4 regions of the Cupriavidus sp. GW823-FHT07B10 genome follow, and region 3 is predicted to be linked to each of the others. Evidence: predicted binding sites of a transcription regulator. Region 3 holds the regulator's gene; each other region holds the start of a gene.
What was found. Region 3 encodes FNR, which switches genes on or off when oxygen is low (the NO sensors DNR and NnrR bind a similar motif). Its sites were predicted from a motif close to TTGATNNNNATCAA; they were not measured.
Positions count from the first base shown of each region.

Region 1: a site for FNR is predicted at 5,445-5,458, ahead of AC1Q6V_RS16840 (universal stress protein). Genes of this name have one in related genera too.
Region 2: a site for FNR is predicted at 6,371-6,384, ahead of AC1Q6V_RS09305 (OmpW/AlkL family protein). Genes of this name have one in related genera too.
Region 4: a site for FNR is predicted at 5,161-5,174, ahead of AC1Q6V_RS20870 (universal stress protein). Genes of this name have one in related genera too.

Region 1 is NZ_JBXAGS010000007.1:61,654-69,520, reverse strand. It holds gene AC1Q6V_RS16865 (MmgE/PrpD family protein) at 1-1,274, shown strand, start outside; gene AC1Q6V_RS16860 (IclR family transcriptional regulator) at 1,443-2,246, shown strand; gene AC1Q6V_RS16855 (phosphoribosyltransferase) at 2,390-3,712, opposite strand; gene AC1Q6V_RS16850 (zinc-dependent alcohol dehydrogenase family protein) at 3,732-4,745, opposite strand; gene AC1Q6V_RS16845 (universal stress protein) at 4,753-5,208, opposite strand; gene AC1Q6V_RS16840 (universal stress protein) at 5,513-6,349, shown strand; gene AC1Q6V_RS16835 (universal stress protein) at 6,382-7,224, shown strand; gene AC1Q6V_RS16830 (LysR substrate-binding domain-containing protein) at 7,244-7,579, opposite strand; gene AC1Q6V_RS16825 (LysR family transcriptional regulator) at 7,627-7,867, opposite strand, start outside.
Region 2 is NZ_JBXAGS010000003.1:330,131-337,997, forward strand. It holds gene feoB (ferrous iron transport protein B) at 1-1,754, shown strand, start outside; gene AC1Q6V_RS09290 (DUF6587 family protein) at 1,769-2,086, shown strand; gene AC1Q6V_RS09295 (autotransporter outer membrane beta-barrel domain-containing protein) at 2,464-3,813, opposite strand; gene leuA (2-isopropylmalate synthase) at 4,405-6,102, shown strand; gene AC1Q6V_RS09305 (OmpW/AlkL family protein) at 6,448-7,092, shown strand; gene AC1Q6V_RS09310 (response regulator transcription factor) at 7,156-7,867, opposite strand, start outside.
Region 3 is NZ_JBXAGS010000021.1:81,455-89,321, forward strand. It holds gene ccoN (cytochrome-c oxidase, cbb3-type subunit I) at 1-710, shown strand, start outside; gene ccoO (cytochrome-c oxidase, cbb3-type subunit II) at 729-1,391, shown strand; gene AC1Q6V_RS29735 (cbb3-type cytochrome oxidase subunit 3) at 1,395-1,559, shown strand; gene ccoP (cytochrome-c oxidase, cbb3-type subunit III) at 1,562-2,479, shown strand; gene ccoG (cytochrome c oxidase accessory protein CcoG) at 2,529-4,001, shown strand; gene AC1Q6V_RS29750 (membrane protein) at 4,031-4,240, shown strand; gene AC1Q6V_RS29755 (hypothetical protein) at 4,237-4,482, shown strand; gene fnr (fumarate/nitrate reduction transcriptional regulator Fnr) at 4,546-5,271, opposite strand; gene AC1Q6V_RS29765 (sulfite exporter TauE/SafE family protein) at 5,350-6,108, shown strand; gene scpB (SMC-Scp complex subunit ScpB) at 6,677-7,531, shown strand; gene rluB (23S rRNA pseudouridine(2605) synthase RluB) at 7,537-7,867, shown strand, end outside.
Region 4 is NZ_JBXAGS010000010.1:70,457-78,323, forward strand. It holds gene AC1Q6V_RS20845 (phosphoribosyltransferase) at 1-12, opposite strand, end outside; gene AC1Q6V_RS20850 (nitroreductase family protein) at 45-650, opposite strand; gene AC1Q6V_RS20855 (hypothetical protein) at 1,012-1,491, shown strand; gene phbB (acetoacetyl-CoA reductase) at 1,496-2,242, shown strand; gene AC1Q6V_RS20865 (PHA/PHB synthase family protein) at 2,239-4,014, shown strand; gene AC1Q6V_RS20870 (universal stress protein) at 4,253-5,092, opposite strand; gene AC1Q6V_RS20875 (DUF1488 family protein) at 5,453-5,731, opposite strand; gene AC1Q6V_RS20880 (universal stress protein) at 5,772-6,224, opposite strand; gene AC1Q6V_RS20885 (carboxypeptidase-like regulatory domain-containing protein) at 6,569-7,048, opposite strand; gene AC1Q6V_RS20890 (universal stress protein) at 7,101-7,565, opposite strand; gene ald (alanine dehydrogenase) at 7,733-7,867, opposite strand, start outside.

The sequences.
Region 1 (7,867 bases), on a different contig from region 3:
CCGAGGTGATGCATCATGCGAAGCGCGCGCTGGTCGACTGGCATGCGGCGCTGTTCCCGGGCATCGGCACCGATGCGGTCCAGCGCCTGCAGCGCGTGCTGGAAGAGGAGCTTGGCCGCGGCAACGCCACCCTGCCAATGGGGCAACGCGCCACGGCGCGCGCCGCGGCGCTGCTCAATGGCGCTGCCGCCCACGCTGCCGAGATCGACGACAGTTTCCGTGATGCCATGTATCACCCCGGCGCCGCCACCATTGCCGCCGCCATTGCTGCGGCACAGGACGCGGGCGCCAGCGGCGAGACGCTGCTCAAGGGCATCGTCGTCGGCTATGAGGTTTCAACGCGCATCGGCGTCGTGCTGGGCCGGGCGCACTATCGCTTCTGGCACAGCACCGCGACTGTCGGCACGTTTGGCGCGGCGGCCGCCGCGGCGTTTATCCATGGGGCGAGCGAGGAGCAGCTTGCCCACGCGCTGGCGACCGCGGCGACCTTCGCCGCCGGACTGCAGCAGGCGTTCCGCATGGACTCGATGTCCAAGCCGCTGCACGCAGGCCGCGCAGCGGAGGGCGGATTGCTGGCCGCCCGCGCCGCCATTGCCGGCATCACCGGTTCGCTCGATGTGCTCGACGGTGAGACCGGCATGGGGCGAGCGATGTCGGACGGCCCTGACTGGAACGGGCTGGCATCGACGCTTGGGAAAGACTTCCATATTTGCCGGCTGACCTTCAAGAACCACATTGGCTGCGGCCATACCTTTGCGGCAATCGACGGCGCGCTGGCGCTGAAAGCGAAGCTGGGCATCGACACCGCCCAGATCCGTCGCATTCGCGTCGCCACGTATCGCCCGGCGCTGGATATCGCCTGCTATCTCGACCCCAGGAGCGAGAACGAAGCCAAGTTCAGCCTCAAGTTCATCGTCGCCGCCGCCCTGGTGCATGGCAGCGTGCGCTTGTCGGCCTACACGCCGGAACGGTTGTGGGACAGCGAGACGCGCCGGCTGATGGACTGCATGACTGTCGAGGTCGACCCTGAAATCGACGGCTGGTTTCCTGGCAAGCGCGCGGCAAGGATTGAGATCGAAACCCTGGACGGGGCCACGGCTGACTACTTGCAGCCAAATCGCAAGGGCGATCCGGAGGACCCGCTGTCCGACGCTGACCTCGGCGGCAAGCTGATCGAACTGGCAGCGCCGGTGATAGGCGCCGATGGCGCGCGCCGGCTGGCGCAGAAGATCTGGCACGTCGAGACGGAGCCGGTGGTCAGCCTGTTTGGCTGAGCAGCGGCGCCCCGGCGCCAACGCGGTCACCGGCATGACGAACACAAGCGGTGTAGGACAAGGAGATCGGCATCGAGTAGCATTGCCTGCGGCGGGTGCAACCTCAGCAAATGCATGCACCGGACGCCGCTTTCCAGAACGGTCACTGGTGCGCAGTGATCCCCTGTCATGCCAAACAGCACCGTCAACATCGAACGGATCAAACCAGGCCAAGGCAAGGCGACGCCCAACCGCTCGCTCGAACGTGGCATTGCCGTACTGCGCGCCTTCCGCGCCGGCGCGTCCATGCTCGGCAACAGCGAGATTGCCGAGCGCACCGGCTTGTCCCGCTCGACCGTCAGCCGCCTGACGCAGTCGCTGATTGAGACCGGCATGCTCGAGTATGTCCCGCAGTGCCGGGCCTACCGGCTGGGTGTGCCGGTCCTCAGCATGGCGCATGCCATGCGCGACGGCTCGCAGGTTCTCAGGGTCGCAGCGCCGATGATGGCCGAGGTTGCCATGCGGCACAAGATCAATGTCGGACTGGCGGTGGCGGAGGGAGATGAGATGATTTACCTGGAGTCGTTCCGCTACAACCGGCGCCAGTCACTGCGCACGGTGGTGAGCGGGCAGCGCATCCCGATGGCGCTGACCTCTCTCGGCCGCGCGCACCTCGCAACGCTGGCACCTGAGGCGTTCAACGCGATGATGAGGGCCATGGCCGACAAGAACCGCGGCCGCGGCTGGGGGGAGCTGCGACGCGAAATCGATGCTGCGGTGTCTTCCGTGCATGAGAAAGGCTACTGCGTCGCGTCATGGCAGCCTCAGGTTGTGGCCATGGCAACACCATTGCGATTTGACGAGTATGCCGTCCATGTATTGAACGTCAGCGTATCCACGCACCAGGATGCCGGTGCTGTCGAGGCGGCGCTGGCCAAGCCACTGATGGAACTTGCAGCGGCGATACAGGAGCGGATGCCGCGCGTGGAGTAGGGGCGCTGCGGTATCGAGATCCGCGCCGGCTTTCGCCCCATGTCAAAGGACGGGCTCCCCGTTATTGGTCCCAAGATTGTTGTCCGGTCTTTGGGGTTGAGCCTCACGCATCAGGCGCAGCCCGGCGTAGCCGCCAGGCATGGTCATCCGCCGTAACCCAGGCGGGGACAAGATGGGCTCGCAAGGTGTCGCTCGAACCAGCCTATCGTGAGTGCCGCGATGTCTTCCAGGGCCCTGCGGTCTTCAAATCCGCGGCCGCTGGTCGGGATGAGCCTCAGTTGCCGCGGACAATGCATCTGCTCGAATGCAAGATTGTTGATCTGGATGTCTTTCGGATTGCCGCTGGCACATATCAGCAAGGCAGGGATTTCAAGCTGCCGCAGGGTTGCGCTGCCCGCGAGATCCAGCCGCCCCGCAACACAGGCCACGGCGCTGAGTTGCGTCGCGCCGCACGCGGCTGAGCGCAAGGCTGCCGCCGCTGCGGTGCCGGTACTTAGCAGGCCCACAGGCAAGCTTGCGCAAGGGGTCCCAGTACGCAGGAAGCTCAAGGTCTGGTCCAGTCTTGCCACCAGCTCATCGACCTCCGATTCCGGTGCGTCGTCGACGCGGCTGTCAGGCTGCAGGTCTACGAGCATGGTGGCGAATCCTTTCGCGCGCAGCTTGCGTGCCAGGTAATTGCTGCGGGCTGCACGGCGTTGCGCGCCACCGGCATACACCATCACCGCGACGCCGACCGGGTTCGGGGCCGTTTCGAGCATGGCCCGCAGCCGAGTGGTCTGATACGGAATCAGCATCGCCTTGCTCAACGACGGCACGCCCGCCACCGCACCTGGCCGGGCACGGGTCCGGGGCTGCGTTGGCGGTATCCCTGTCAACTGTCGCACGCGGTCGTCGCTGACCAGCTGGAACTCATGATAGAAGTGCGCGAGGTTTTCGATGCGGTCCGGAGTATCCAGGCAGATGACTTCGTCGGCCAGGGCGCGGACCCGGTCCAGCCCGGCTGGGGTGGCGATCGGGAGCGCGCATATGAGCCGGGCAGGTTGCCGCTTGCGCAGGCTGGCGAGGGCCGCATACATCGTTGCGCCGCTCACCAGGCCGTCATCCACGACGATCACCACGCGACCGCCCGGATCCGCCAGCTTGCGGACCGGCGTATACACGGCGCGCTGCCTGCGAAGCTGGTCGAACTGGGCATCACGCTGGCTGTCGGCGCCGCCATTTGCGTCCATTGCGTCCGTGCACCATGTCGCGCCAGAGTCGTCCAGTGCTACGCCAGGAACGATCCTGCGCGCCATCACCAGGTCGAAGTCAGCGCCCAGTGCGTCGGCCACAACACGCCCGACCGGCACGCCGCCGCGCGGAATCGCCAGCACCAGGGCATCGGTTCCCCGATACGCGCGCAACGCCCAGGCGAGCTCCGAGCCCGCATGCTCACGCGCCTGAAAACGTGTCTGGTAACGGCTCATCGATCTATCTGCCAGGGATCTATTGACGGACTTTCAGGACGGCGGCGCCGGTAAGCCGGCCCTCGCGCAGGTCGGCCAGTGCTTCGTTGGCCTGCTCCAGCGGATACGCGGTGGTGTGCGTATGCAGCGGCGTCCGGGCGGCGATATCCATCAGCGCGATGCCGTCGGCACGCGTGAGGTTGGCTACGGAACACAGGCGCCTTTCTTCCCAAAGCAGCTGGTAAGGCATGCTTGGGATATCGCTCATATGAATTCCGCCACAGACCACGATGCCACCCTTGTCCACGGCGCGCAGCGCCTTGGGCACCAGCGCGCCCACCGGGGCGAAAATCAGCGCGGCGTCCAGCGGCACGGGCGACTCGAGCTCGCTCGAGCCGGCCCAGCACGCACCGGATTGGTAGGCGAGTTGCTGGGCGCCTGCGTCGCCCGTGCGGGTGAAGGCGTAGACTTCGCGGCCTTGCGCCACCGCGATCTGCGTCACCAGGTGGGCGGCGGCGCCGAAGCCGTAGATGCCGACGCGCTGCGCATGGCTGGCTGCGCCCGCCATGCGCAGCGTCCGGTAGCCGATCAGGCCCGCGCAGAGTAGTGGCGCGGCGTGTTCGTCATCGTAGCCGGGCGGAATCCGGAAGCAATAGCCGCTGTCGGCAACAACGTACTCCGCATAGCCGCCATCGCGGGTATAGCCAGTGAACAGCGGTGCGTCGCAAAGATTCTCGTGATGACGCAGGCAGTAGCGACAATGGCCACAGCTATGTCCGAGCCAGGGCACACCGACGCGGTCCCCCGGCTTGAAGACGGTGACACCGGCGCCGCACGAATCCACCTGTCCGACGATTTCATGTCCCGGGATGAGCACCGGCTTGGGATGGCGCAGGTCGCCGTCGGCGATATGCAGGTCGGTCCGGCACACCCCGCAAGCTCCCACGGCAATGCGAAGTTCGCCGGGCCCCGGTTCGGCAACCGGCAAGTGGTGGAGGCGCAGCGGCAGGCCTGCGCCCTCGAAGACCATCGCACGCATGGTTTGGTGGGGCATGGCGCGCCTAACCTTCGACTTCGCTGCGGACCAGGAGCACGGGCTTGCTGGTCTTGGCAAGCACGCCTTCCGACACGCTGCCCATCAGCAGGCGCCGGACGCCGCGGCGGCCGTGGGTGCCAAGCACGATCAGGTCGGCATTCCACGCATCGGCTTCGGTGACAATGGTCAACGAGATCCGGCCCGGCGCCACCGGCTTCTCATCCAGTTTCACCGAATTGCGCACGCCTGCTTCGCTGAGCCTGGTTGAGGCGGCATCCAGCGCCTTGCGGCCGTGCGCGGTGATGTTGTCGACCAGTTCTTTTGGATTGAAGTAACTGGCCTCGAAGAACACATCGCTGTCGTCTACCACGAACAACGCCTTGACCTCGGCCCCGGTTGCCTTGGCGATGATGATGGCCTGGCTCAGTGCCAGGTCGGAAGAACGGCTGCCATCGACGGCGAGCAGGATGCGCTGGTACATGATGGATCTCCTGAAGGGCAAGGGTGTGCTCGATGTTGCGATTCGCTGCATTCAGCGTAGGCGCCGGCCTCGATATGCGCTTGAGATAGGTCAACCCGAAGGGGCAGGCGCCGCGAGAAACTGACCGCAGACAGAAGTGATGGCCGCATGGCTTGACGGTTTTACATACCTTGATCGCAGTAGCCTCCACCGCACATCAGGACGAACTTGAGCCATGTCGCCGCATGGCTGGCCCGTTGATCCGGGTCAAGCGCCGGTCGGCCTTGCTGCCTAGACTGGTCTGTAGTTGAGGGGGAGGGCGATCATGGCTTACGAGAGCATCCTGGTGCATCTGGACAGCAGTCCGCAGGCACGGCAGCGGCTCGAAGTGGCGGGGCGACTTGCGGCGGCCGGCCAGTGCCGGCTGATCGGCATGTACGCAGGTTTCATTCCCGATCCTGCCTGGTTCTACCTCATGGACGGCGCGCAGCAATATGTCGCGGACGATCTGGCCCGGCGCAAGCAGGTCAGGGAAGACGTCCGCGCGCAGTTTCTGGCTGCAACCCAGGCCATGCCGGTGCGCGCGGAGTGGCGCGCCGCGGAGCAGGGGGCGGTGGCATCAGTGCTGCGCGAGGCCCGCGAGGCCGGCCTGGTCGTTGCCGGCCAGTACGACCCCGGCAATACGGAAGGTCCGGTGGCCCGGCAACTGCTGGAATCGCTGCTGCTGGAGACCGGCCGACCGACGCTCGTGGTGCCGTGCGCGGGCACGTTTCCATCGCTGGGTACGCGCGTGATCGTGGCGTGGAATGGCAGCCGCGAGGCGGCGCGGGCGCTTCACGACGCCGTGCCGCTGATGGCCGGCGCGCAGGCGCGCATTTTTTGCGCACAGACCGCGGCCAAGGAGGCCAGAGCCGACGCCACCCCGGTCGGCCACGCCGCACGCGTGCTGGAGCGCCACGGCGTCGCCGTGGAAATCGAACACGGTCCCGGTGGGGCTGACCTGACCATCGGCGAACTCATCCTTTCGCGCGCGGCGGATTTCGATGCCGACCTGATCGTGATGGGTGCCTACGGACACGGTCGCATGCGGGAACTGGTGCTCGGCGGTGTCACGCGTACGCTGCTTGACTCGATGACGGCACCGGTGCTGTTTTCACGATGATGCAAGGTCAAACCAAAGAGTGGAATCACGTCATGGACTTCAGAACCTTCCTTGTCGACCTGAGCGAAGATGCTGCACGGTCCGCGCGCATTGAAACGGCAGCACGGCTTGCCGAAAAGTCCGGCGGCAGCGTGGTCGGACTGACGGCAACAGGAACGCACCTGGAGCCGTTTCGCGGGGCGGGCGAAGAAGCCGGGCAATACGGCGTGCTTGCCGCGAACCATTTGCACAAGCTGGCTGCGGCTCACAGGAACGCACTCGAAACGCTGACCGGGCAAGTGTCGCCGGCCATTCCCACCCGGCACATCGTTGTCGAAGCCGAGTCTGGCTGGGCGCTTGCCGACGAGGGCCGCTTCGCCGATCTCATCCTGCCCGCAGCGCCCTCGGCACAGGCCGATGTGCCGGCTTTGCTGGCCGGGGTCGCGGAGTACGCAATGCTCAATGCAGGCCGGCCCATCCTGCTGGTGCCGGGCGGGTCCGGCCCGCGACTTGGCGGCCATGTCGCCATCGCATGGAACGGCGGCCGGGAGGCCGCGCGCGCGGTCGCGGACGCACTGCCGTGGCTTGTGCATGCCAGCGCCGTTACCGTCCTGGTGGTCAGCGCTGGCAAGTACAGCGCTGCTGGTGAGAAAGAGGCCTATCGTGACAGCGCCGATCGGCTGACAGCATGGCTGCTCAGCCATGGCATCCGCGCCAGTCTGCTGGTCGGAGAGGGCGATCCCGACCACGTTCTGCCACAGCTTGCGGCCAAGGTTCAGGCCGGCCTGCTGGTCGCCGGCGGCTATGGCCGCTCCCGGTTGAGGGAGCTGGTGCTGGGCGGCACCACCCGCGCCCTGCTGCGGCAGTCAGGCTTGCCTGTCTTCATGTCGCACTGAGGCGAACCCTCCCGGTACCTCAAGCCACGCGCCGCCCAGGCATCAGCCCGCCATATTCCTTCCCCAAAAACTCCGCCGTGTGCTCCAGCAGATAGGCGCGGCAGCTCTCGCTGGCCGGTGACAAACGCTTGCTGGACATATGCGCGACATGCCAGATGCGCTCGATCGGCGTGCCGGTCACGTCCAGCAGCGCGATCTCGCCGGTGTGCAGTTCCAGCGACAGCGTGTGCAGCGACAACAGGCTGATGCCCATGCCGGCCATCACCGCCTGCTTGATCGGATGCCCGCCGCCAAAGCGTGGCCGTCTCTGACCGACCCACTCCTGCCCTTCATTAAAGTTTGGCGGGTGACTCAAGTTTGGGCCAGAGCGGACGCCGAAACGGTGTGCCTTGGTAGACAACTCTAAATGCCGAGGCTGCCAGCCAGCCGCTGCGCTAGTCCGTCGCGGCGAAAGGCTTCCACAACGTGGTCGATAAATGCGCGTGTCTTGCTGGGCATCAGGGTGCGCGTAGGGTAGTACAACGAAATGGCGCCGGCGTCGGCGTACCAGCGCGGCAGTACGCGTACCAGTTCGCCACGTTCAATCCATGGCAGCACATCGGGTACCGCCAGCAGCGCCACGCCTAGACCCAGTAGCGCGGCT
Region 2 (7,867 bases), on a different contig from region 3:
AGGTGGCCAACTATGCGGGCGTGACCGTCGAGCGCAAGGAAGGCTACTTCGTGTCGCCGGCCGGGCGCCAGGTGCGCATCCTGGACCTGCCGGGCGCCTACAGCCTGCACGCGGCCAGCCTCGATGAAGCCATCACGCGCGATGTCTGCCTGGGCAGGCGTGCCGGCGAGCAGCGCCCGGACCTGCTGGTGTCGGTGGTCGATGCGACCAACCTGCGCCTGCACCTGCGCTTCGTGCTGGAACTGCGCCGCCTGGGCCTGCCCATGGTGGTCGTGCTCAATATGAGCGACGCCGCCGCGCGGCGCGGCATCCAGATCGATCGCGACAAGCTGTCGGCCGCGCTGGGCGTGCCGGTGGTCAGCACCGTGGCGGTGAAGCGCGACGGCGCCGCGACACTGGTCAGCCTGCTTGACGACACCCTGCCGCCGGCCCCGCCGGTCACGCCGGAACCCGCCAACGACATTGACGTGCATGCCGAGGTCAACCGCCTGCTGGCGGCCGCGGTCAGCATGCCGGCGCGCACCGCCGCGCTGGATGACCGCCTCGACCGCATCGTGCTGCATCCGGTGATCGGCCTGCTGCTGCTGGCGCTGCTGCTGTTCCTGATGTTCCAGGCGGTGTTCTCGTGGGCCGAGCCGTTGATGGACGGCATCGAGGGCGGTGTGCACTGGGTCGGCGAGATGCTGGGCGCCTACCTGCCCGACGGCATGCTCAAGAGCCTGCTGGTCGACGGCCTGGTCGCAGGCCTGGGCAGCGTGGTGGTGTTCCTGCCGCAGATCCTGATCCTGTTTCTGTTCATCCTGACGCTGGAGGAATCCGGCTACCTGCCGCGCGCGGCCTTCCTGCTGGACCGCCTGATGATGGGCGCGGGGCTGTCGGGGCGCTCGTTTATCCCGTTGCTGTCCAGCTTTGCCTGCGCCATCCCCGGCATCATGGCCACGCGCACCATCCAGGACCCGCGCGACCGGCTCACCACCATCCTGGTGGCGCCGCTGATGACCTGCTCGGCACGGCTGCCGGTGTATGCGCTGCTGATCGGCGCCTTCATCCCCGAGCGCACCGTGATGGGCCTGTTCAACCTGCAGGGGCTGGTGCTGTTCGCGCTGTACGTGGCCGGCATCGTCAGCGCGCTGGTGGTGGCCTACGCGCTCAAGTTCTTCCGCCGCGACCGCACCGACCATCCGCTGCTGATGGAGCTGCCGTCGTACCGCATCCCCAATCCGCGCGATGTGGCCATCGGCCTGTGGGAGCGTGCCCGCATCTTCCTGTCGCGGGTGGGCAAGGTGATCCTGGCGCTGACGGTGCTGCTGTGGTTCCTGTCGACCTTCCCGTCCGCGCCCGTGGGCGCGACCGCGCCGGCCATCGACTACAGCTTTGCCGGCATGATCGGCCATGCGCTGCAGAAGGTGTTCGCACCGGTGGGCTTCAACTGGCAGATCTGCATTGCGCTGGTGCCGGGCCTGGCCGCGCGCGAGGTGGCCGTGGGCGCGCTGGCTACCGTCTATGCGCTGTCGGGCAGCGAAGAGACCGTGGCCACGCAGCTGGCGCCGATGATCGCCGCGCAATGGTCGCTGGCCACCGCGCTGTCGCTGCTGGCCTGGTACGTGTTCGCACCGCAGTGCATCTCCACGCTGGCAGTGATCCGGCGCGAGACCGACTCGTGGAAGGTGATGGCGCTGTCGGCGGCCTACCTGACCGGGCTGGCCTACCTGGCGGCCTTCGTGACCTACCGCGTCGCGCTGATGTTCAGCTGAGGCACCGCGCCGCCATGACCCTCTACCACGCCATCGAAACGCTGCTGGTCCCGCTGATCGTGCTGGCATGCGCGGTGTCGGTGATCGCGCGCTACGCGCCGCGCACGCGCGAGCGCGTCAAGGCGGCGCTGGCCGCGCGCCTGGGCGGCGGCGCCGCCACCGGCTGGCGTGCCCGGCTGGTGCGCTGGCTGGCCCCGAAAGCCGCAGCGGGCTGCGCCAGCGGCTGCGACGACGGCGGCTGCAATACCTGCGGATCCAACACCGCCGGCACCACCTCCGGCACGCAGGACAAGCCTGCCGAACAGGTGATTCGCTTCGTGCCCAAGCGCTGAACGGCGCGATTTCCTCCTCCACAGATCCACGCAGAAACGGGTACGCCCGCTGCTTCCGCCCGGCGCGGAGGCAGCGCTTTGCGCTCGCCTGCAGGCTGTCCAGCGGCGATAAAACGTGCCTGGAAGGGCTGGCACTTTCGCACGCAGAAACGGGTACGCTTTGCGCACTGGCTTGCCTGGTGCGCATATAGGGGACGTCCCGCAAAGGCAGGCTCAGCCTTGTCCCGACGCCTATGCTGGCCTGCCCCGGCAGCACCTGAAACGCTTGGCGCCGGTCACGCAGAAACGGGTACGCTTTGCCGGCAGCCTGCAATTTGCCCACAAAGCGAAACGCCCTCCGGATGGAGGGCGTTTCGCCAGGCGCGGGAACCTGCTGCTTACTTGACCGTACCGTAGAAGACCAGCTTCAGCGGCGTATTGTCGGCGACGGCATTACAGGTCACGGTAAGAGTGAAGTCGCCCTGCGCTGTGCCAGTGACGTTCTTCTGATGATCCGCGACGCCAGGCGACAACTCCACCGGGCCGGTGCTGGTCCACGCCCAGTTGATGCACGCGGTGTACTGCGCATCGTCGCCAAGGTGCTTCATGCGCGCGGTCACCGGGATACTCATCGGCGGCATCAGCAGCAGCGTCATCGGATCCTGGTTGTCGCCAACCAGCGCCCAGACCGGGTTCTCGGTCACCGTCAGCGTGGCGCTGCGGCGTTCGCCGAGCCTGGTGCTGACAGCCGTCACCGTCAGGCTGCTCTGGACCGGACCCTTGTCGTTGGCCAGGCTGGTGCTGACCGTGGCGTCATGCGTACCCGCCGCGTCCGATGCGGACAGCGTGGCCGAGGTCGCCGTGTAGGTCCAGGCGCCGTCGAACTCCGCGGTCACGTCCTGGCCATCGTGGCGCAGCACACGCGAGGTGAAGGTTTCCGGACGGTTGCTGAAGACCTGCAGCGCATTCACCTCGCGGCCGCCCTTAATCGTCACCACGCGATAGGCGGCGGCGCCGTTCGTCTGCACTGTCACCGCGATCAGCCCGGCAATGGCATGCCCGTCCGGTGCTGTCACCGATACCGAGACACTGGCCGTGGCCACGGCAGTGGGTGAGCTGTTGCTCGCCTTCAGCGTGGCGCTGTTCTGGCTGGCAGTGACCTGGACCGCGGAGCCGCTGCTGGACCATGCCCAGCTGTTGACGCTGGCGGACACATCGGCGCCGTTGCTGTCGACCAGCGATACCTTGACCGGCAGCTCCTGCCCGTCGCTCATCGACAGGCTGCTGTTCGGGATCGCCAGGCTGTAGCTCAGCGCCGAGGCCGGCACCACGGTGATGGTGGCGGATTGCGCGGGCAGCTGCACCGTGGTGTTGTCGGCGCCCTTGACGCTCGCCACCACCTGGACGGTGGTCGTCCCGGTTGCAATGCCCTTGACCACGGCGCTGCCCGGCGTGGTGGCACTCGGCTCCACGGTGGCAATGCCGCTGTCGGTACTGGTCCAGTTGAAGGTGGTGTTGCCGGAGACGTCGATGCCGTTGCTGTCCACTGCCAGCGCGCTGATGGTGATCGTGCGGCCGACGCCGACCTCGCCCGAGGTCACGCTCATCTTCACCGTATAGGTCAGCGGCGTGGAACCGCCTGCGTTTGGCGTGGCGGGCGTGCTCGAACTACCGCCGCCACCGCACGCTGCCAGCAGCATGGTCATGGCAGCGCCCGCCAGCCAGGATGCCCACGTTCTCAGTCTCATGATGTTCCCCCCCAGTCATGTGTTTTTTCCCGCGCTACCAGCCTAGGCACAAAGGTGCCAGCGCAATACCGGCCAGAGGACTGAGGCGCAGCGCACAGAGCATGCGCGTGATTCATCCTTTCAGCGCAGCGGCACCGCCATTCGGGCGAGGCAAACATGACCGGCAGGATCCCGGCCGCAACCTGGCCCCAGCCGTTTGGCGCAACCCGCGCATGGCAGTCGCCCGATCGGGCCACGTTCGCACCCGGCGCTCCCCCACGCTTGACCGGGGCCGGCCTTGTCGACTAACCTTTGCCAGTCATCCGGCTCCTGCCGGATGCGCACCAACCACGAGCGGCCCCGGCCCTCCTCCTCCAGGCACGATGAACCGTTACACCAGCACACTCAGCCAGGCTGCCGATGCGTCCCGCATCGCTGCCCGCGCGCGCGTGCTGGCTGCCCTGGCATCGGGCCGCGCCCTGCGCGCTTCCTCGCTACTGCTAAGCCTATCGACCGGTTGCCGGGCCTAGTGCCCCGTGGCAGTTCGGCAGCCTTTCGCCACCGTTTCTTCCGTTTTTCCTTTACTTCCCTTAGCGAGGAAGGAGACCCCGTATGCTCAGCAATCCCGCCACCAAGTACCACCCCGCCGCCACCGTCGACATCCCTGACCGCACCTGGCCCGCCCGCACCATCACGCGCGCACCGCGCTGGATGAGCACCGACCTGCGCGACGGCAACCAGGCCCTGATCGAGCCGATGAACCCGGCGCGCAAGCTGCGCTTCTTCGAGCAGCTGGTGAAAATCGGCCTGAAGGAAATCGAAGTGGCGTTCCCCGCCGCCTCGCAGACCGATTTCGACTTCGTGCGCATGCTGATCGAGGAGCAGCGCATCCCCGAAGACGTCAACATCGTGGTGCTGACGCAATCGCGCGAAGACCTGATCCGCCGCACCGTCGAGTCCGTGCGCGGCGCAGCGCGGGCCACGGTGCACCTGTACAACCCGATCGCGCCAGCCTGGCGGCGCATCGTCTTCAATGCCTCGCGTGAAGAGATCAAGGAGGTCGCGGTCTCGGGCACGCGCCTGATCAGGTCGCTGACCGATGCCATGCCTGGCACGGCATGGGCCTATGAATATTCGCCCGAGACTTTCAGCCTGGCCGAGCTCGACTTCTCGCTGGAAGTCAGCGACGCCGTCTCTGCCGCCTGGCAGGCCGGCCCGGACCGGCCAATGATCCTGAACCTGCCGACCACGGTCGAATGCAGCACGCCCAACGTGTTCGCCGACCAGGTCGAATGGATGCACCGCCGCCTGGCACGGCGCGAACACATCGCGCTGTCAGTGCACCCGCACAACGACCGCGGCACCGCGGTGGCCGCCGCGGAGCTGGCGCTGATGGCGGGCGCGGACCGCGTCGAAGGCTGCCTGTTCGGCAACGGCGAGCGCACCGGCAATGTCGACCTGGTGACGCTGGCGCTCAACCTCTATACGCAGGGCGTGGCACCCGGGCTGGACTTCTCCGATATCGACGCAGTGCGCCAGTGCGTTGAGCACTGCAACCAGCTGCCGGTCCATCCGCGCCACCCGTATGTGGGCGACCTGGTATTCACCGCGTTCTCGGGCTCGCACCAGGATGCGATCCGCAAGGGCTTTGCACAGCAGCAGCCGGACGGCATCTGGGAAGTGCCCTACCTGCCGATCGACCCGGCCGACCTGGGCCGCAGCTATGACGCGGTGATCCGCGTCAACAGCCAGTCCGGCAAGGGCGGCATGGCCTACCTGCTGGAGCAGGTGCATGGCATCTACATGCCGCGCCGCCTGCAGATCGAATTCAGCCGCGCGGTGCAGGCCATGACCGACGACACCGGGCTCGAGGCGAGTGCCGATGATCTTCATGGTTTGTTCCAGCGCGAGTACCTCGCGCAGCAGACACCGCTGCGCTATGTATCGCACCAGCTGGTGTCTGACAGCGGCGGCGCCACGGAGATCGAAGTGCAGATGGTGCGCGACGGCAAGCCGTGCAGCGTGCGCGGCACCGGCAACGGGCCCATCGATGCCTTCGTCAATGCGCTGGACTTGCCGGTACGCGTGATGGATTACCACGAGCATGCGATGAGCGCCGGCGCGGATGCACGCGCGGCCTGCTACGTGGAAGTGCGCGTGGGCGATTCGCCGACGGGGTTCGGCGCCGGCATCGACGCCAACCTTGTCACGGCATCGCTGCGCGCGGTGATCTCGGGCGTGAACCGGCACCTGCAGGCCGGCTTTGGCGCGGCGCAGGCCCCGCAGTCCGCCGAGGCCGCCGACGCCTGACACCGCAAGCCGCCGCAAGAAAACCGGTGTGCCCCGCCCCCACGGGGCACACCCGGAAAGACGCCCTTGCGGACGCCCACGACATGCTCGGTGCCGATCCGCACACGCTGCATGCGTGCTCGGATCTTTCGCACAGCGTAAGGGGCAGCATCGCACCGCGCCACGAATAATTCCGCATGTGTTTAGAAGCGTCGGCGCAGCTGGCACACCACGGCGCCTTCCTCGCTGTAGCGCCTGCGCGACGCAGCCAGCCCACGTTCCCTTCTACTTGTCTTGGGTCAAAGCCCAACCCGGCCTGCTCGGCCAAACTGGGTCCGGATTTGATACCAGACCAAGCAGAACCTCATGAAAACACTCTCTCTCCGCACCCGGGTCACCTGTTCCGCCATCGCCGCCTGCGCCATGCTCGGCGCCTTCGCCACCCCTGCCGCCGCCGCGGACGATGCCCAGGGCAACTGGATGGTGCGCCTGCGCGGCACCTATCTCGACATGGCCAACAGCTCCGACCCCGTCGGCGGCGTCGGCCCGTCGGACCGCATCACGGTCAACAACAAGTGGATTCCCGAGTTCGACGTCACCTACTTCTTCACGCCGAACATCGCCGCCGAACTGGTGCTGACAGTGCCGCAGAAGCAGGACGTCTACCTGGACGGCAACAAGGTCGGCACCTTCAAGCATCTGCCGCCGACGCTGCTGGTGCAGTACCACTTCATCCCCAACGGCACCTTCCGCCCGTATATCGGCGCGGGCCTGAACTTCACCCGCATCTGGGGCGCGGACATCGCCAACAACTCGCTGCAGCTCGATAGCTGGAGCGTCGGTCCCGCGCTGCAGATCGGCATGGACTACAAGCTGACCAAAAACTGGTTTCTCAACGCCGACATCAAGAAGATCTGGCTGTCGAGCGATGTGAAGGCGGGGGATGTCAAGGTATCCAAGGTGAACCTGGATCCGTGGCTGTTCAGCATGGGGGTGGGTTACCGCTTCTGATCGGGATCCGACTGGCAAGAAGGGCCGGCAACGCCGGCCCTTCTTGCCTTGGCGCACGGCACGTCACGCCGTCCCCAAGTTGCGCCGGGTGGCGGCGACTGCCGCCGTTCGCGTTTCCACGCCGAGCTTCTCGTAGATGTGTTCCAGGTGCTTGTTCACCGTGCGCGGGCTCATGCCGAGGATGTCGGCGATATCGCGATTGGTCTTGCCGCGCGCCACCCAGGCCATCACCTCGGCCTCGCGCAGTGTCAGGGCCGGGCCGGCCGGGGCCAGACCGCTGCACGACAGTTCCACCACGACCACGTCGCCCGCCTCGCCTGTCAACCGGCGCAGGTGAAGACTATCAGCGCCAGTTTCCGCTTCGCTGCAGAGGCGGAACACCGCGTCGCGCAGCGCGGGAGGCAGTACCGCGCCGGCAATCGCTACCGGCCATCCCTGGGCCTGCAGCAAGGCTGACGCGCTGCCGTTTATCCACAGGAGCCGGCCGTCGATGCCGGCCGCGAGCATCGGCACCGTGCTGCCGAATACGGCCTCCCGTGCGCTGCGCGCCAGCCGTGCCTTGCCCGCATGAGACCGCACGCGCGCCACCACCTCGGCAATCGCCACCGGTTTGGTCACGTAGTCGCATGCGCCGACTTCGAAACCGCGCACGATATGACCGGTATCGCCAAGTCCGGTCATGAAGATCACCGGCAGGTCCGCGTGGCGGTCCAGCAGCGCCGTGCAGGCGGCAAAGCCGTCCATGCCCGGCATGTCCACGTCCAGCAGCACCGCA
Region 3 (7,867 bases):
ACTTCTGGGCGCTGAACTTCACCTACATGTGGGCCGGCCCGCACCACCTGCAGTACACCGCGCTGCCGGACTGGGCACAGTCGCTGGGCATGGTGTTCTCGCTGATCCTGCTGGCGCCGTCGTGGGGCGGCATGATCAACGGCATCATGACCCTGTCGGGGGCCTGGCACAAGCTGCGCACCGACCCCATCCTGAAGTTCCTGGTGGTGGCGCTGTCGTTCTACGGCATGGCCACGTTCGAAGGCTCGATGATGTCGATCAAGACCGTCAACGCGCTCTCGCACTACACGGACTGGACCATCGGTCACGTGCACTCGGGCGCGCTGGGCTGGGTCGCGATGATCTCGATCGGCTCGCTCTACTACCTGATTCCGCGTCTGTTCGGTGAGAAGCAGATGTACAGCGTCCGGCTGATCGAGTGGCACTTCTGGATCGCGACCATTGGCGTGGTGCTGTATATCGCCTCGATGTGGATCGCCGGGGTGATGGAAGGCCTGATGTGGCGCGCCACGCAGCCTGACGGCACGCTGACCTATGCCTTCGTCGAAGCGGTCAAGGCCAAGTACCCGTTCTACCTGATTCGCTTGCTGGGTGGCCTGTGCTTCCTGTCCGGCATGCTGCTGATGGCCTACAACGTGCTCAAGACCATTGTCGGCAAGCCCGCCGTGGATGCGCCGATTCCGGCCAGCATCACTGCCTCTGCCCACTGATCAATCCAGGATAGAAAGATGTCCGACAAACAACGCTTCTTTTCCCACGAAACGCTGGAGAAGAACATCGGCTGGCTGATCATCTGCACGATCCTCGTGGTCAGCATTGCGGGTCTGGTCCAGATCGTGCCGCTGTTCTTCCAGCACTCCACCACCGAGCCGGATCCGGGCATCACCCCGTATTCGCCGCTGCGGCTGATGGGCCGCGATATCTATATCCGTGAAGGCTGCGTCGGCTGCCACTCGCAGCAGGTCCGCACGCTGCAGGCCGAGACCGAGCGCTACGGCCACTTCTCCACGGCGGGCGAGTCGGTCTACGACCACCCGTTCCTGTGGGGCTCCAAGCGCACCGGTCCCGACCTGGCGCGCGTGGGCGGGCGCTACTCGGATGACTGGCAGCGCATCCACCTGCGCAATCCGCGCGACGTGGTGCCGGAATCCGTGATGCCATCGTACCCATGGCTGGAAAAGGCCGAGCTGCCCACCAACGACATCCAGGCCCGCATGCGCGCGCTGGTGCGCCTGGGCGTGCCGTACACGGATGCCGAGATCGCCAAGGCACCAGACGAGCTCAAGGGCAAGACCGAAGAAGATGCGCTGGTTGCCTACCTGCAAGGCCTGGGCACCAACCGCCGCAACGTCCGCGTGGATTCCGCCGCGGCTGCGGCACCCAAGGAGTAAGCCATGGCCATGATCACTGCCATTGCGACCGTCGTGTCGATGGTCGTCTTCCTGGGGATCTGCTGGTGGGCCTGGTCCGCCGGCCGGCAGGCCGCTAACCGGGAATCCGCCATGCTGCCGTTCGCGCTGCCTGACGAAACCACGACAACATCGAGCCGGAACACCTAGCCATGAGCGATTTCATTTCCGAATTCTGGAGTTATTACATTGCCGCTATCGCGCTCATCGGCATCGTCTGGTGCGTGTGGCTGCTGTTCTCGCAACGCAAGGTCGCCAAGACCGCCGGCGGCACTGAAGACACCGGCCATGTCTGGGACGGTGACCTGCGCGAGCTGAACAACCCGTTGCCGCGCTGGTGGATGTGGATGTTCCTGCTGGCCTGCATCTTCAGCCTGGCCTACCTGGTGCTGTACCCGGGACTGGGTTCGTATGCCGGTGTGCTGAAGTTCTCCACGCAGGGCGAACTTGCCGCGCACCGCGCGGCGCAGGAGAAAATGCAGAACGAGATCTACTCCAAGTACCTGAAGATGGACGTCAAGCAGGTGGCGGCGGATCCGCAGGCGCGCGAGATCGGCCAGCGGCTGTTCCTGAACTACTGCGCACAATGCCACGGCTCGGACGCGCGCGGCAGCCGCGGCTTTCCGAACCTGACAGACAGCGACTGGCTCTATGGTGGCGAACCCGACATCATCCAGCAGACCATCACCAAGGGCCGCAATGGCGTGATGCCGCCGTTTGCCGCGGCCATCGACGCCAAGCAGGCGGGCGACGTGGCGCAATACGTGCGCTCGCTGTCGGGCCTGTCGTCGGACCCGATCCGTGCGTCGCGTGGCGAGGGCGCCTTCAAGACGACCTGCGTGGCATGCCACGGCGCCGGCGGCAAGGGCAACCAGGCGCTCGGCGCGCCCAACCTGGCGGACAACGTCTGGCTGTATGGCAGCTCGGAAGGCAGTATCGTCGACGCAATCCTGAAGGGCCATAACAACCACATGCCTGCGCATGAGGAGATCCTGACGCCTGAACGCATCCGGATGCTGACGGCCTATGTCTGGGGTTTGTCCAATACTGGGGGCGGAGCCGGGCAATGACCGACGACTCATGTGAGCGGGCGCTGGCAGCTCGCGGGAGAGCATGCCCATGAACGCACCCGGGACCGAAGAAATGGCCCGGGCGGCCGACCTGCAACGGTCGGCCGCTGCGCCGGGCGAGACCTCTGACGAAACGCTCTACGAAGTCCGCCGCAAGATCTACCCGCGCTCGGTGACGGGCGCATTCTCCAGCTGGCGGGTCTGGCTGGTGATCCTGACCCAGCTGATCTACTACGGCACGCCCTGGCTCCAATGGAATGGCCGCCAGGCCGTGCTGTTTGACCTTGGCGAGCGCAAGTTCTACATCTTCGGGCTGGTGCTGTGGCCGCAGGACGTCATCTACCTGGCGGTGCTGCTGGTCATCTCGGCGCTGGCGCTGTTCCTGTTCACGGCGATCGCGGGGCGGCTGTTCTGCGGCTATGCCTGTCCGCAGACGGTCTACACCGAGATCTTCATGTGGATCGAACGGCGGGTCGAAGGCGACCGCATCGCACGCATCCGGCTCGATGGCGATCCGTGGAGCCTGCGCAAGTTCCGTCTCAAGGCGACCAAGCACTTCCTGTGGGTGCTGATTGCGCTCTGGACCGGCTTTACCTTCATCGGCTATTTCGCACCGATCCGCGAACTGGGCGGCGAGGTGCTCAGCCTGTCGCTGGGGCCGTGGCAGTCGTTCTGGATGCTGTTCTACGCGTTCGCCACCTGGGGCAATGCGGGCTTCATGCGCGAGCAGGTGTGCAAGTACATGTGCCCGTATGCGCGTTTCCAGAGCGTGATGGTGGATCGCGATACCTATGTCGTGACCTACGACGTCGGCCGCGGCGAGCCGCGCGGAAGCCGGTCGCGCAAGACCGACCACCACAAGGCGGGGCTTGGCGACTGCGTCAACTGCAGCATCTGCGTGCAGGTGTGCCCGACGGGCATCGATATCCGCGATGGCCTGCAGTACGAGTGCATCGGCTGCGGCGCCTGCATCGACGCCTGCGACCAGGTCATGGACAAGATGGAATATCCGCGCGGCCTGATCCGGTACACCTCGGAAAACGCGATGCGCAAGGGCTTGTCCGCGGCGGCATCACGCAAGCGCCTGCTGCGCCCGCGCGTGGTCATTTATTCCGTGATCTGGGTGGCGTTGCTGGCCGGGTTCATGGCTTCGATCGCGCTGCGCACGCCGCTGAAGGTCGACATCATCCGCGACCGTGGTGCGCTCGGCCGTGAAGTGGAAGGCCGCTGGATCGAGAATGTCTATCGCCTGCAGCTGATCAACACCACCGAAGCGCCGATGCAGATCAGCGTGCGCGCCGACAGCGACGAACTGAAGAACCTGACCGTGGAATACGACAAGCAGGCCGAATCGCTGGCGCCGACGTCCAACCGGTTGCTGCCGATCCGGATCCGCGTGCCGATCGAGGCCGCGGCGCAGGGCACGCACAAGATCAACGTGACGGTGACGAGCGAAGGCACGGAGCGGGGGCATGCCGAAATCCGGCAATCCACCAGTTTCATCGTGCCGCGCGATTTGTGAAGCTAGGTCGTCAAGATGAAGGGGGCAAGATGAGTCAGCAAGGCAATCCGTGGTGGAAGGAGCCGTGGCCGTGGCTGTTGATGAGCGGCCCGCTGGTGGCGATGGTGGCGTGTGGCGTGACGATCTGGCTGGCATCCACGCATCCGGACATGCCGGTGCAGGGTGCAACGCGCCATGGCCTGGTGGTCGAGAAGGCCGACGCCGCGCCGCCCAAGGCTGCCGCTGTGAGGCAGCCATGAGGTTGCGCTGGCTGATGTGGGTACTCTGGCCGGCGTTCCTGATGGCCGGGTTCGCGACCGCGACGGTGTTTTCGGTGGTGGATCCCGGTGACCTGAACTTCTTCGGCCAGCCGATCGAAGCGTCCCGCGAATCGGTCTACACCGTTGGTTTCCTGATGGCCTGGGTGTTCTGCGCGTTGTCCAGCGGACTGACGCTCTACACCATGCCGACGCGGCTCAGCGATACCGACGAACTGGAATAAGCGGATCGGTGTGAGGTCTGCGCTGCCATGTCCGCATGCGGTACCTGGCAGCGCCTTGGCCGCTTAGCAGGAGCGGCTGTAGAGCTGCTTGATGCCGTCGATGTCCACGAGCTTGACGTGGCGCTGGCGAATCTGGATCAGGCCGGCTTCGGCAAAGCGGGAGAACAGGCGGCTGACGGTTTCGAGCTTCAGGCCCAGGTAGCTGCCGATCTCTTCGCGGCTCATGCGCATCACGAACTCGGACGCCGAATAGCCGCGTGCCGACAGGCGCTCAGAGAGGTTGATCAGGAAGGCGGCAAGCCGTTCCTCGGCGCGCATCGAGCCCAGCGTGACCAGCATCAGTTGGTCATGCGTGATTTCCTTGCCCATCAGGCGCAGGAACTGCTGCTGCAGCGACGGCAGGTCTGCCGACAGGGACTGCAACTCGCTCATGCGGACCACGCAGACTTCGGTGTCCTCCAGCGCGGCGGCATCGGAGGCATGCTGCATCTCGCCCAGCCCGTCGAGACCGACAATTTCGCCGGGCAGGTGGAAGCCGGTAATCTGCGAGCGGCCGTCTTCAGTGGTGACGTGGGTCTTGAGCGTGCCAAAGCGCACGGCATAGACCGCGGTGAGCGGATCGCCCATGCGATACAGGGTTTCACCCTTGTGCACACGGATGCGTTCCTGAACCAGCGTGTCCATCTTGGCGAGGTCTTGCTGCGACATGCCGACCGGAAGGCACAGCTGCCCCATCGCACAGGTGGAGCAGCGTGGTGACATCTCGGTAATGGGAATGGAGGTGAGCAATTGGAACCTGCTAGAAATGGCAGCGAGGGCGCGATAACGGCATTTTACCGTGCGATGTGATGTGGTAGGGAGTGAGAATTGACACTTGGCGTACTGATCAGCGTTTTTCTGCTGGCTTTGCTGGGCGGGGTCCACTGCGCCGCCATGTGCGGCGGCGTGGCGCTGGCCGTGGAGCAGCGTCACGGCGCGGCGGCGACGATCAGTCTGGTGCCCAGCCGTGCCGCCTGGCTCGGCGAGTTGCTGATAATGCACCTGGGCCGGATCTCGACCTATATGCTGCTTGGGGCCGCGCTAGGCGCGGTCGGTGCTTCGGCGTGGAAACAGGACTATCTGCCGGTGCAGCGCTGGCTGTTCGGCGCGGGCAGCGTCATGCTGCTGTGGTCGGGCTGGCGGTTGCTGCGCGGCAACACGTTTACCGTCGACTGGCTGGAGCGGCTGGCGTCGCGTGCCAGCGCAGCGGTGGCGCGCCGGCTGGGTGGCGTGGCACGCGGCATGCCGTCCTTTGTGCGCGCACGCGGCGGCCTGGCGCGGAGATACGGCGTGGGCCTGGCGTGGGGGCTGGTGCCGTGCGGCATGGTCTATGGGGCGCTCACGCTCGCGCTGCTGGCGGGCAATGCGGCGTCCGGCGCACTCGTGATGGGCGTGTTCGGGCTCGGCACACTGCCTAACCTGCTGGTGCTCTCCGGCCTGTCAGGCTATTTGCGTACGCTGTCGCGACGTCCCGGCGTGCGCCTGGGGGCCGGCCTGGCGGTAATGGCGTTCGGCGGCCTTGGCATTGCGCGAGCGGTGCTGTTGCCACATTCGCTGGCCGAGCATGGATTCTGCCTGGTGTTCTGAGGCGCCGGCGCTGCGCCGGCAACGGATGATGGTTGCAGGCGGGGGCGGGAATGCCATACAATCGCCAACATTGCGGTATCGCGCGGTGTCTTGTGAGCCGCGGTAAGCAGCGGGCGAGCAGCGCCAGGCGGCCTTCATACCAGAAGGTGAGTTCAGGGCAGGGGAAGCGGAAGGTTTTCGATGCCCGTCCCGTCCCCACAGTCCATCCGGTTCAAAAGATCTGGTTCAAAAGTCCGGCTGGCACTGCGGTGTTGGCGATGCCGGCCTTGCTCCCGATACCCGTTTTTCTTGCGTCCGAGGCCTTCAGTTCGCTGACAGCGACGTCCGGTATGTGCGGACGCGCTACGCAAGAGGTTCGCTGGCTGGCCCATAACGGCATGCGAACGATCTCCTGCCGGAACGCCCGGCAACTCGATGCAAAGATAGGGAAGTGCACGGCTTGGATGCAGCAGGTATCCGGCTAGCTGCGCAATGAGATGGCGGTGGCTTTCGCACCGCTGTATCCAAAATCTCCGGTGCCCCGGATCCGTCCGGGAGCAGGTGCAAAGACAGGCTGCACACCATCAACATGAATACCCAAGAGGCGAAGATCGTCCTCGAGACGGCGCTGATCTGCGCGCAGGAACCGTTGCGCGTCAATGATCTGCGGCGGCTGTTTGACGACGACGTCGGCGCAGACACCATCCGCGTGCTGCTTGATGAACTGCGCCAGGACTGGCGGCCGCGCGGCGTGGAACTGGTGGCCCTGGCCAGCGGCTGGCGCTTCCAGAGCCGGCCGGAAATGCGTGAATACCTGGATCGGCTGAATCCAGAAAAGCCGCCAAAATATTCGCGCGCGGTGATGGAAACACTGGCGATCATTGCCTACCGGCAGCCGGTGACCCGCGGCGATATCGAGGAAATCCGCGGCGTGACGGTCAGCACGGAAGTCATCAAGAAGCTTGAGGACCGCAGCTGGATCGAGGTGATCGGACACCGCGACGTGCCGGGCAGGCCGGCGCTGTATGCGACCACCAAGGCGTTCCTGGACGATCTTGGCCTGCGTACGCTGGATGAGCTGCCGCCGCTGGAAGATGCCCAGGCGCAGGCGCAGGCAACCCTGCTGGAACAGCAGGCCATCAATTTTGAAGACCTGGCTGCAAACAAGGCGGCCAGCGCCGACGAAGAGGCTTTTGCCAACCCCGCCGCGCATGCGGCGGATGTGGCTGAAGCATCCGTCGCAAACGAAGCCGAGACGACCGGCCCGGTCGACCAAGGCGCCAATGGCTTTGACGCGCAACCGCTGCAAGCTGCAGCCGACGATGCCGCCGAGGCCGCTTCCACCGAACCAGCCGCACCCAATCCGGACGGGGCGCGGGGCGATTTGCCGGACAACGGCACCCCGCCGCACCCGAGCGAGCACGACGAGCGCGTGCCGAACTGAACAACATGCAACATCCGATAGTGAATATCTTGTCTGATTCCGTTGAGCAAGACACCCGCAATGCGGGCGCACCCGCCGACACCGGCGCCGCAGAACCCGGATCGGGCAGCGAAGCCGCGCCCCGCCGCAAGGGGCTGCGCCGCGGGCTGAGGAACCTGGTCGCATCGCGCCGCCAGGCACAGGACCGCGGCGAGGGCGCCGAAGGCGCCGGCGGCCAGGCCGATACCGGTGAAGCGGGCGCCGCACAGGCGGCAGGCGGTGCACGCGGTGGCCAGCGTGGCCGCGGCAAGCGCAAGACGGGGCAGGGCGAGGGTGGCCAGGGTAGCCAGGGCGGCC
Region 4 (7,867 bases), on a different contig from region 3:
AATGAATGGCATTACCCCCCTCCTTTGGCTGCCTGGGTGGCGGCTTACGCCGGATAGCCCACGCTCTGGGCCAGGATCACGCGCTGGTCGGGCGCCAGCCGCATGGCAGTGGCCAGCGCGCGGCGGTCCAGCAGCCCGCGCGCCACCGTGGCCAGCCCGGACGCGGCGCAGAAGAGGTAAACGTTCTGGCTGATATGCCCCGTATCCAGCGCGGTATAGAACTGGCGCAGCGGCTTGTCGGTCTCATCGAGCCTGGAGAGCCGGCTGACATAGACGAGATTCAATGGCGCCTCGGCAACATAGTCCTGCAGGCCGGTCGCCGCGCGCAGGTCTGCGCCGACGACCAGCCGAAGGCGCCAGTCCGCCGGTTCAAGCACGTACAGTCCGTCGCGCAGCGCCGCGTACAGGTCGATTTCCTGCCAGTTGCGGGTCGAGGGCGCAGTGCGCAGGCCGGTGCCCGGGCGGTTGACGCCGAAAGCCGCCCACAGCAGGGACGACAGCAGTGTGTCATCCAGGTTCCGCGGAGCAAAGTGTCGGGTCGAGCGGCGCTGCAGCAGCGCCGTCAGCAGCGGCATGCCGCCTTCGGTCTGCGGTGGCGGCAGCTTCAGGTATTCCGCGCCGGCTTCGGATAAAACGATGGGATGTGTCACGTCGTGCTCCGGATCGATGGGGTCGGCAACGCCCCCCTGGGATTAACGTAGGCGGCAAGCCGGCCCTGCCATTTGGGATGGATCAAAGGAAAGCCCGTTTGCTCGCGGCATGTAGCAGGACAGCTCGGTCCCGGCTCCTGATCGGCCTTGCCTCTGCGGGTGTCCGGCCACAATGCGCAGGCCGCCGGCCATGCGACCCCTGCGCTCTGACGAACCCGGCGCGGCTTGGCGATGCCGCGCGCCGCCCGACGCATTGCGCACTCCTTGCGATACGTCAAGCCCCGCCAAGGTTGCCCTCCTAGACTTATCCAGACCTGCGCGCCCCGGGGCAGGCCAGCCGCTTGACTATAGGAGTTCCTCCATGCCAGACCAGACCGATCCCGCCTTCGAACTCGCGCGCTGCGCCGAGCAGTCCGCCCTGCGCATTTGGCTGCGCTGGGAAGAATCGCGCCAGATGCTGCTCAGGCTCCGCCTCAAGGCCCTGGACGAGGACATCAAAGGCACCCGGCAGGCGCTCGCCCGCGTCAACGATGCGCCAGACTGGAACGCCTTCCATGGCCTGCCCGCTCAGATTCTGGCCGCGCAGGTCGAGCGCAACGCCGCACATGCACGCGACATTGGCGGTCTTTACATAGAAATGGCCTCGGCCTTCATGGAGCACCTGCGCGAGTCGACCGAAGCCTGGCAGGACTACCAGCGCAGGGTCATGGTGGAGGGAGGCGGCTACGCGCCCTTTGCGGAATCGGCGCGCGAAATGTTCGACAACGTCGGCCGCCTGATGGCCGTCCCTACCCCAGGCGCGAAGGCCCCGGCGCGCCCGGCCGGCGCGGCACGGAGCTGACGAGATGGCCGGACAACGCATTGCCCTGGTAACGGGAGGCATGGGTGGCCTCGGCGAAGCAATTGCCGTGCGGCTGCTGGCCGACGGCGCGCGCGTCGTCGTGACGCACTCCGTACACAATGACCACGTGGCCCAGTGGCTCGGCACGCAACGCTCCGCCGGCCGTGAATTCACGGCGTTCCCGGTCGACGTGACGGACTTCGCGTCCTGCCAGCGCTGCGTGTCACAAGTGCGCAGCGAGCTCGGCGGCGTCGATATTCTGATCAACAATGCCGGGGTCACGCGCGACCGGACCCTGCGCAAGATGGATAAGGCTGACTGGGACTTCGTGCTGCGCACGGACCTCGACTCGCTCTTTCATATGACGCGGCCGCTGGTTGAGCCGATGTTGGCGCGCGGTTGGGGCCGGATCGTCAATATTTCTTCGGTCAATGCCTCGCGGGGCGCCTTTGGCCAGACCAACTATGCCGCCGCCAAGGCGGGGGTACATGGCTTCACCAAGGCGCTGGCGCTGGAACTCGCACGCAAAGGCATCACCGTCAACACCGTTTCGCCGGGCTACCTGGATACGCACATGGTGACGGACATGCCCGCCGAGATCCTCGAGCGGGACGTGTTGCCGACTATCCCGGTCGGCCGGCTAGGCAAGCCGGCCGAGGTCGCGGCGCTGATCTCTTACCTGTGCAGCGACGACGGGGCCTTCGTCACTGGCGCGAATTTTGCCATCAACGGCGGGCAACACCTGCAATGAGGATCGACGACAGGACGTCACCGCCCAGCCTGTCGGCCATGCCGGAATGCGCGCCGCAGGCCGCCATACCGGCGCAAGTCTGGATGGACAAGCAGATCCGCGCCGGCCTGGCCCGTGCCACCGGGGGCCTGTCGGTGATCTCGGCAAGTCTGGCCGGACTCGACTGGGCGCTGCAGCTCGGCATCTCCCCGGCAAAGATTGTGCAGGCATGGCAGGTGTGGCTGCAGCACAGCATCGAGGACTGGCCACGGCTGTTGCCGACCGCGGCCGAGCCGCCGTCCGTTGACGTCAGCGATCAGCGCTTTGCCGATGCCGGCTGGCAGGACTGGCCTTATCGCTGCTGGCGCGATGCGTTCATGCGCAACGAAGCCTTCTGGGAGTCGCTGACGCAGGATATTGACGGCCTGTCGCGTCATCACCAGCACATCGTCGCCTTCTGCGCCCGGCAATGGCTTGACCTGCTCGCGCCCGGCAATGTTTGGTGGATGAATCCGACCATTGCCAGGACCGCCTCGAGCACCTTCGGCGCCAACTTCCTGCAAGGCGCCCATCACTGGCTGCAGGACGCCAGTGAGCTGTTGTCAAAGGTGCCTGGACTGCCTGCGGGGCGCCCCGCGCTGGAATTTCTACCCGGGCGCGACGTGGCGCGCACGCCTGGCAAGGTGGTGTTCCGCAACGCACTAATTGAACTGATCGAATATGCGCCCGCCCTTGGCGCCAATACAGTCTGGCGCGAGCCGGTGCTGATCGTGCCGTCCTGGATCATGCGGTACTACATCCTCGACCTGAAGCCCGAGGATTCGCTGGTGCGCTACCTGGTCGAGAGCGGCCATACCGTGTTCATGATTTCATGGAAGAACCCGGACGCCTCGGCCCGCGACTTCGGGCTTGACACCTATCTGGAGGCCGGGCTTCTGACCGCGCTCAACACCGTGCACGCGCGCTGCGACGGCGCGCACGTCCACGCCGCCGGGTATTGCCTGGGCGGCACCCTGCTTGCCACGGGTGCCGCCATGCTGGCCCGCGACGCCGCCGGCGGGCCACTGGCCAGCATGACGCTCTTTGCGGCAGAGACCGATTTCCATGATCCGGGCGAACTGGGCCTGTTCATCGACAAGAGCTCGCTCGCCACGCTCGACGCCCTCATGTGGAGTCAGGGATATCTGGACGGGCCTCAGATGAAGTCTGCCTTTCAGATGCTGAACGCCCAGGACCTGATCTGGTCGCGCGTAATGAGCGAGTATTTGCTCGGCCAACGTTTGCGCGCCAACGATCTGGTCTCCTGGAACCGCGACACCACCCGCTTGCCTTACCGCCTGCATTCGGAATGCCTGCACAAGCTGTTCCTGGGCAATGAGCTGGCCACCGGCAAGCTGTGCGTGGGCGGACAGCCCGTCGCCCTGTCGGACCTCGACCTCCCGCTTTTCGTGGTTGGCACCGAACACGACCACGTCTCGCCCTGGCGCTCCGTGTACAAGCTGCACTTACTGACCAAGGCTGAACTGACCTTCTTGCTGACCTCGGGCGGCCACAACGCAGGCATCGTGTCCGAGCCGGGCCACCCGGGCCGGCGCTACCATGTGCATACGCGATTGCCCGCCGCGCCCTACCTGAGCCCGGAGCAATTCCTCAACGTGGCTGTGTACCGCGACGGTTCCTGGTGGCCGGCGTGGCATGACTGGCTAGTGGCCCACTCGACAGCGCGCTGCACGCGACAGGCGCCGGGCCAGGGGCTCGCGGACGCTCCTGGTACCTACGTGCTGGAACCCTAGCCTCTTGTTCACTGTGCTGCGCCTGGCAACCTTGCGAGCGGGCAAACTTTCGGGTAGCCGGATCGAATGGAAACATGCCGTCGGACACGGGAAATGCCGGCCGACGCCTAAGGAACTCATTCCAGAAACCCCGCGCAAGCTGGTGGAGTGTTCGGTTGTGTCCCACATCCCGCTCCCTGGCAGCAGCCGAACCGCACCGCACCTCACTTCATCGCATCGCCGAGGCGCTGCGGCAATATCAGTGCGACATCAGGACCGGCACTGTCATCGACTCAAGCAACGTGCGGGTGACACCGCCAAGGACCAGCTCGTGCACCCGGCTGTGCCCGTAGGCCCCCATGACGATCAGGTCAGCATTTCGGTCCGCGGCGTGTGAGAGTAACATCTGGCCGACGTCTTCGCCGTCTTCCGCTCCAAGCGTGCAAAGCTGCACCGCCACGCCATGCCGACCCAGCCAGTCCACGGCATGCTGAGGCGGCGAAACCCATGTCCCCTTCAGAACCCCAGACGGTGTCCACGAGACCACCTCCACAGTGCCCGCGCGCTGCAGGAGCGGAAGCGCATCGCGGATGGCCCGCGCCGACTCGCGGCTGCCGTTCCACGCCACCATGATGTTCTTGCCAACGCTCGGGAACCGGCCCGCATACGGAACCACCAGCACCGGCCGCCCGCATCCCAGCACAATGGATTCAACAAAGCCGGGCTCGGCGTAGGCGGCTTCATCAGTGGGATCGCGCTGTCCGAGGATGACAAGATCCGCCCGATGCGCCTCTGCCTGGACCGTTGCCGCCGTGGCCCAGTCCGGCGCCCGCCATTCCGTAATGACGGTTACCTCGTCCGTTGCGCCCATCAGGGCGTGACGGGCCCGCTCGCCGACCTGATGCCGCCATTCGGTGTAAGAGGCAAGATTGCGGTCACCGTCCACCAGGTAGCGCACGGCGGTGGGATCCGGCTTGCCGACGGCTAGCAGGCCAACCAGCGTGGAATGAAACTCCAGCGCCAGCCGGGTGGCGAGGTGCAGCCGGTCGTACACGCGGCGGCCGGCATCGAGATGAACCAGGATCGTTGCGTAGTCCATGGATTGACTCCATCAGGCAGCCCCGGACGGAGCTTTTCTTGAATCTATATCGCCACCCCGCCCCGGATTTGTCGTGCATCAAGCCGTCTTCGTGTCCGCGCTACAGGCAATACCGCTGGCACCAGGTACGAGTTGGCCCAGGCTGCCTGCCGCCAGCGCGGCGGTGCGTGGCTTCGGCGGCCGCAGCAGGTCCGGTACGGCGGTACACGCTGTGCATAGCGGCACCAACGCGCAGGCGGCAAGCCTGCGCCATCCTGGCCGTTTCTCCGGTGTGCATGACTGCAAGCGATTCTTCATGGGTAGCTCCTTGTAAGGACGCGCACCGCCCGGTGGCGGCTGCCGCCGGCCAGGACGTGCGCCTCACACCGCGAAGCGAAAATGGCCGCTGTGCAGCACGATGTGCCGCGCACCTGTCATCTCGAACAGCGCTCCCGCGACGCGTTCAATGTCCTGGCGGTTGCTCATGAATGCCGGCAGCAAATCTTCACTGCGGTACGAGCGTGCGCCGAAATGATCCTCAAGCGCCTCGGCAGTGATCTCATAGGTCGCCGGTGTGCCATCCACCTTCACGGCACACCGCAGGCTTGGCCCGGTCGGGCAGTAATCCGGCGTCTCGCCGGAAAAGTCGATCGTATGCATAGCTCTCTGGCGTAATGCCCTCCAAAATCTGTTCGCCTGCTTACGCTTCCTCGGCGCGGAGAAGCAGGACGGGCGCGACGGCCAGGTTGATCACGCTTCGCGCGACGCTGCCCATGACGAGTCGCCGCACTCCCCGGCGGCCGTGCGTACCCATCACAACCAGATCAGCGCCCCAGCCATTGGCTTCGGCAGCGATCGTGGCAGCAACGTCGCCCTCGACCATAGGCTTACCGAGCAGCCGCGTTACGTGGCGAATACCCGCTGCGGCAAGCCGGCCGGCGGCGGCAGCGAGAACGCTTTGCCCCGCCGTCGTGAGGTCCTCTATCAATCTCACCGGATCCAGATTGCTGGCATCCAGAAACGGGCTGCGGTCATCGACCACATGGACCACCTCCACTTCGGCGTTGGCGGCGCGCGCGATGATCATGGCCTGTTCCAGGGCAAGTTCCGATGCGGCGCCGCCGTCCATGGCGACAAGGATGCGCTGGTACATAGCGGTTTCTCCGGCGATGGGAGCCTGTGGCGACTCGGGTCTGGACTGGTTAAATGCAGCGTAGGGCAACCGGCGCAACTGCTGTTGATACGTGTCAAAGCCGCGGTACCGCGCTCCAACCGCCGCTGGTCGCGCGCGCATCGGCAGTCTTCGCGCAGGGGTTGCGGCTCGCGGATTCAGGCCTGCCCACGCCGAGCGGCTCGCCTGCTTGTCCCCGAACGAAGCCTGAGCGCTTCTTCTTCCCCTTCCAGTTCCGTCGCTTCTCTTTCGCGGGATCGTCCCTGAACCGCCGCGAACTTGCTTGCGCGGTGTCGTGCCCGCGGCGACACGTCCGAGCGGCAGGCTCAGCGACGCGGACAGGGTGTCGTGGCGCAGAGCAGCCAGTCGTCCTCGAGCGTATTGACCGGCAGCCGGAACGTCACCTCGAGCGGCTCGCCAGCGACGACGATGTCGCGCATCTGGTCCCGCCCCTGGTAGCCGACCGCGAGCCGATAGGCACCCGGCCTGAGTCGCATATAGAACAGCGGCCCGCTAGCCGTAGTGTGCAGCACCGGGCGGCCCTCCTGGCTGGCCACGACCACCGTGGCACCGCCCAGCGGCTTCCCGCGCCCGGCATCCACCATCGTCAGCCGTACATTGAAACGCGCGGCGATGGCCAGCATGCTTTGCATGCCCGCCTCATCGTCTCCACCCGATACGTAGGAAACGCCGTGCTGCTCCATGATCTGCACGCCAGCGGGCGCGGCGCGAGTGGCGCAACCCGCCGCCGCAACGGCAATCGCCAGCGACGACAGGCCGAGGCCTAGGCTTCTTGAAACCTGCATTTGCGTCACTCCGGAAGAATTATTGGGGTTTTCGCAGGCCGGAACCGAACGGTCAGGGCGTATCGCCGCGCGACTGCTGCCGAACGAGCAGCACGGGGCGAACCGTCTTGCTGACCACGTGCTCCGAGACCGAGCCCAGCACCATGCGCCGCACGCCGCGATGGCCGTGTGTGCCCATGACGATCAGGTCCGCGCTCCAGTGGTCCGCTTCCGCGATGATCGCCTCGGCAATCTTCGCAGGGGTGCCGGGCGTCTCGGCCAACCTGCTGCTCCAGCGCACGCCGGCGGCACTGAAGCGCTCGCCGGCACGAGCCAGCACCTGCTTGCCATAGGCAATGATGTCGGCCATCAGCCAGTGCCGGTCACCCGGGCTGACCTCGAAGAACAGGTCGCTGTCGTCGACGACGAACATGGCGCTGACCTCGGCGTCGGTGGTCAGCGCCATCGACACGGCCTGCTCCAGGGCATTCAAGGATGAACGGCTGCCATCGAGGGCTAGGAGAATGCGGCGGTACATGGCGACCTCGGCTTTGGCTGTGGTTCATCCCAAATTAGCGGTCGCAAGGACATGCGGGTTGATGCCAGTCAACCAAGCCAGCCACACCGCTGTGATTCGGCTCATGGCAGTGCTGCTGCACCAGGGGTGGCCGACAGCAACGTGTCGGCCGATACTGGCGGCCGCGCTCAGGTCAGCACCTGCTCGGCGGGTACATGGGCGTAGCCATGGGCGCTTGCGACGGCCGCATAAGTCACACTCCCGCGACAGATATTCAGCCCGGCCCGCAGGTAGGGGTCGTCTGAGAGCGCGCGGGACCATCC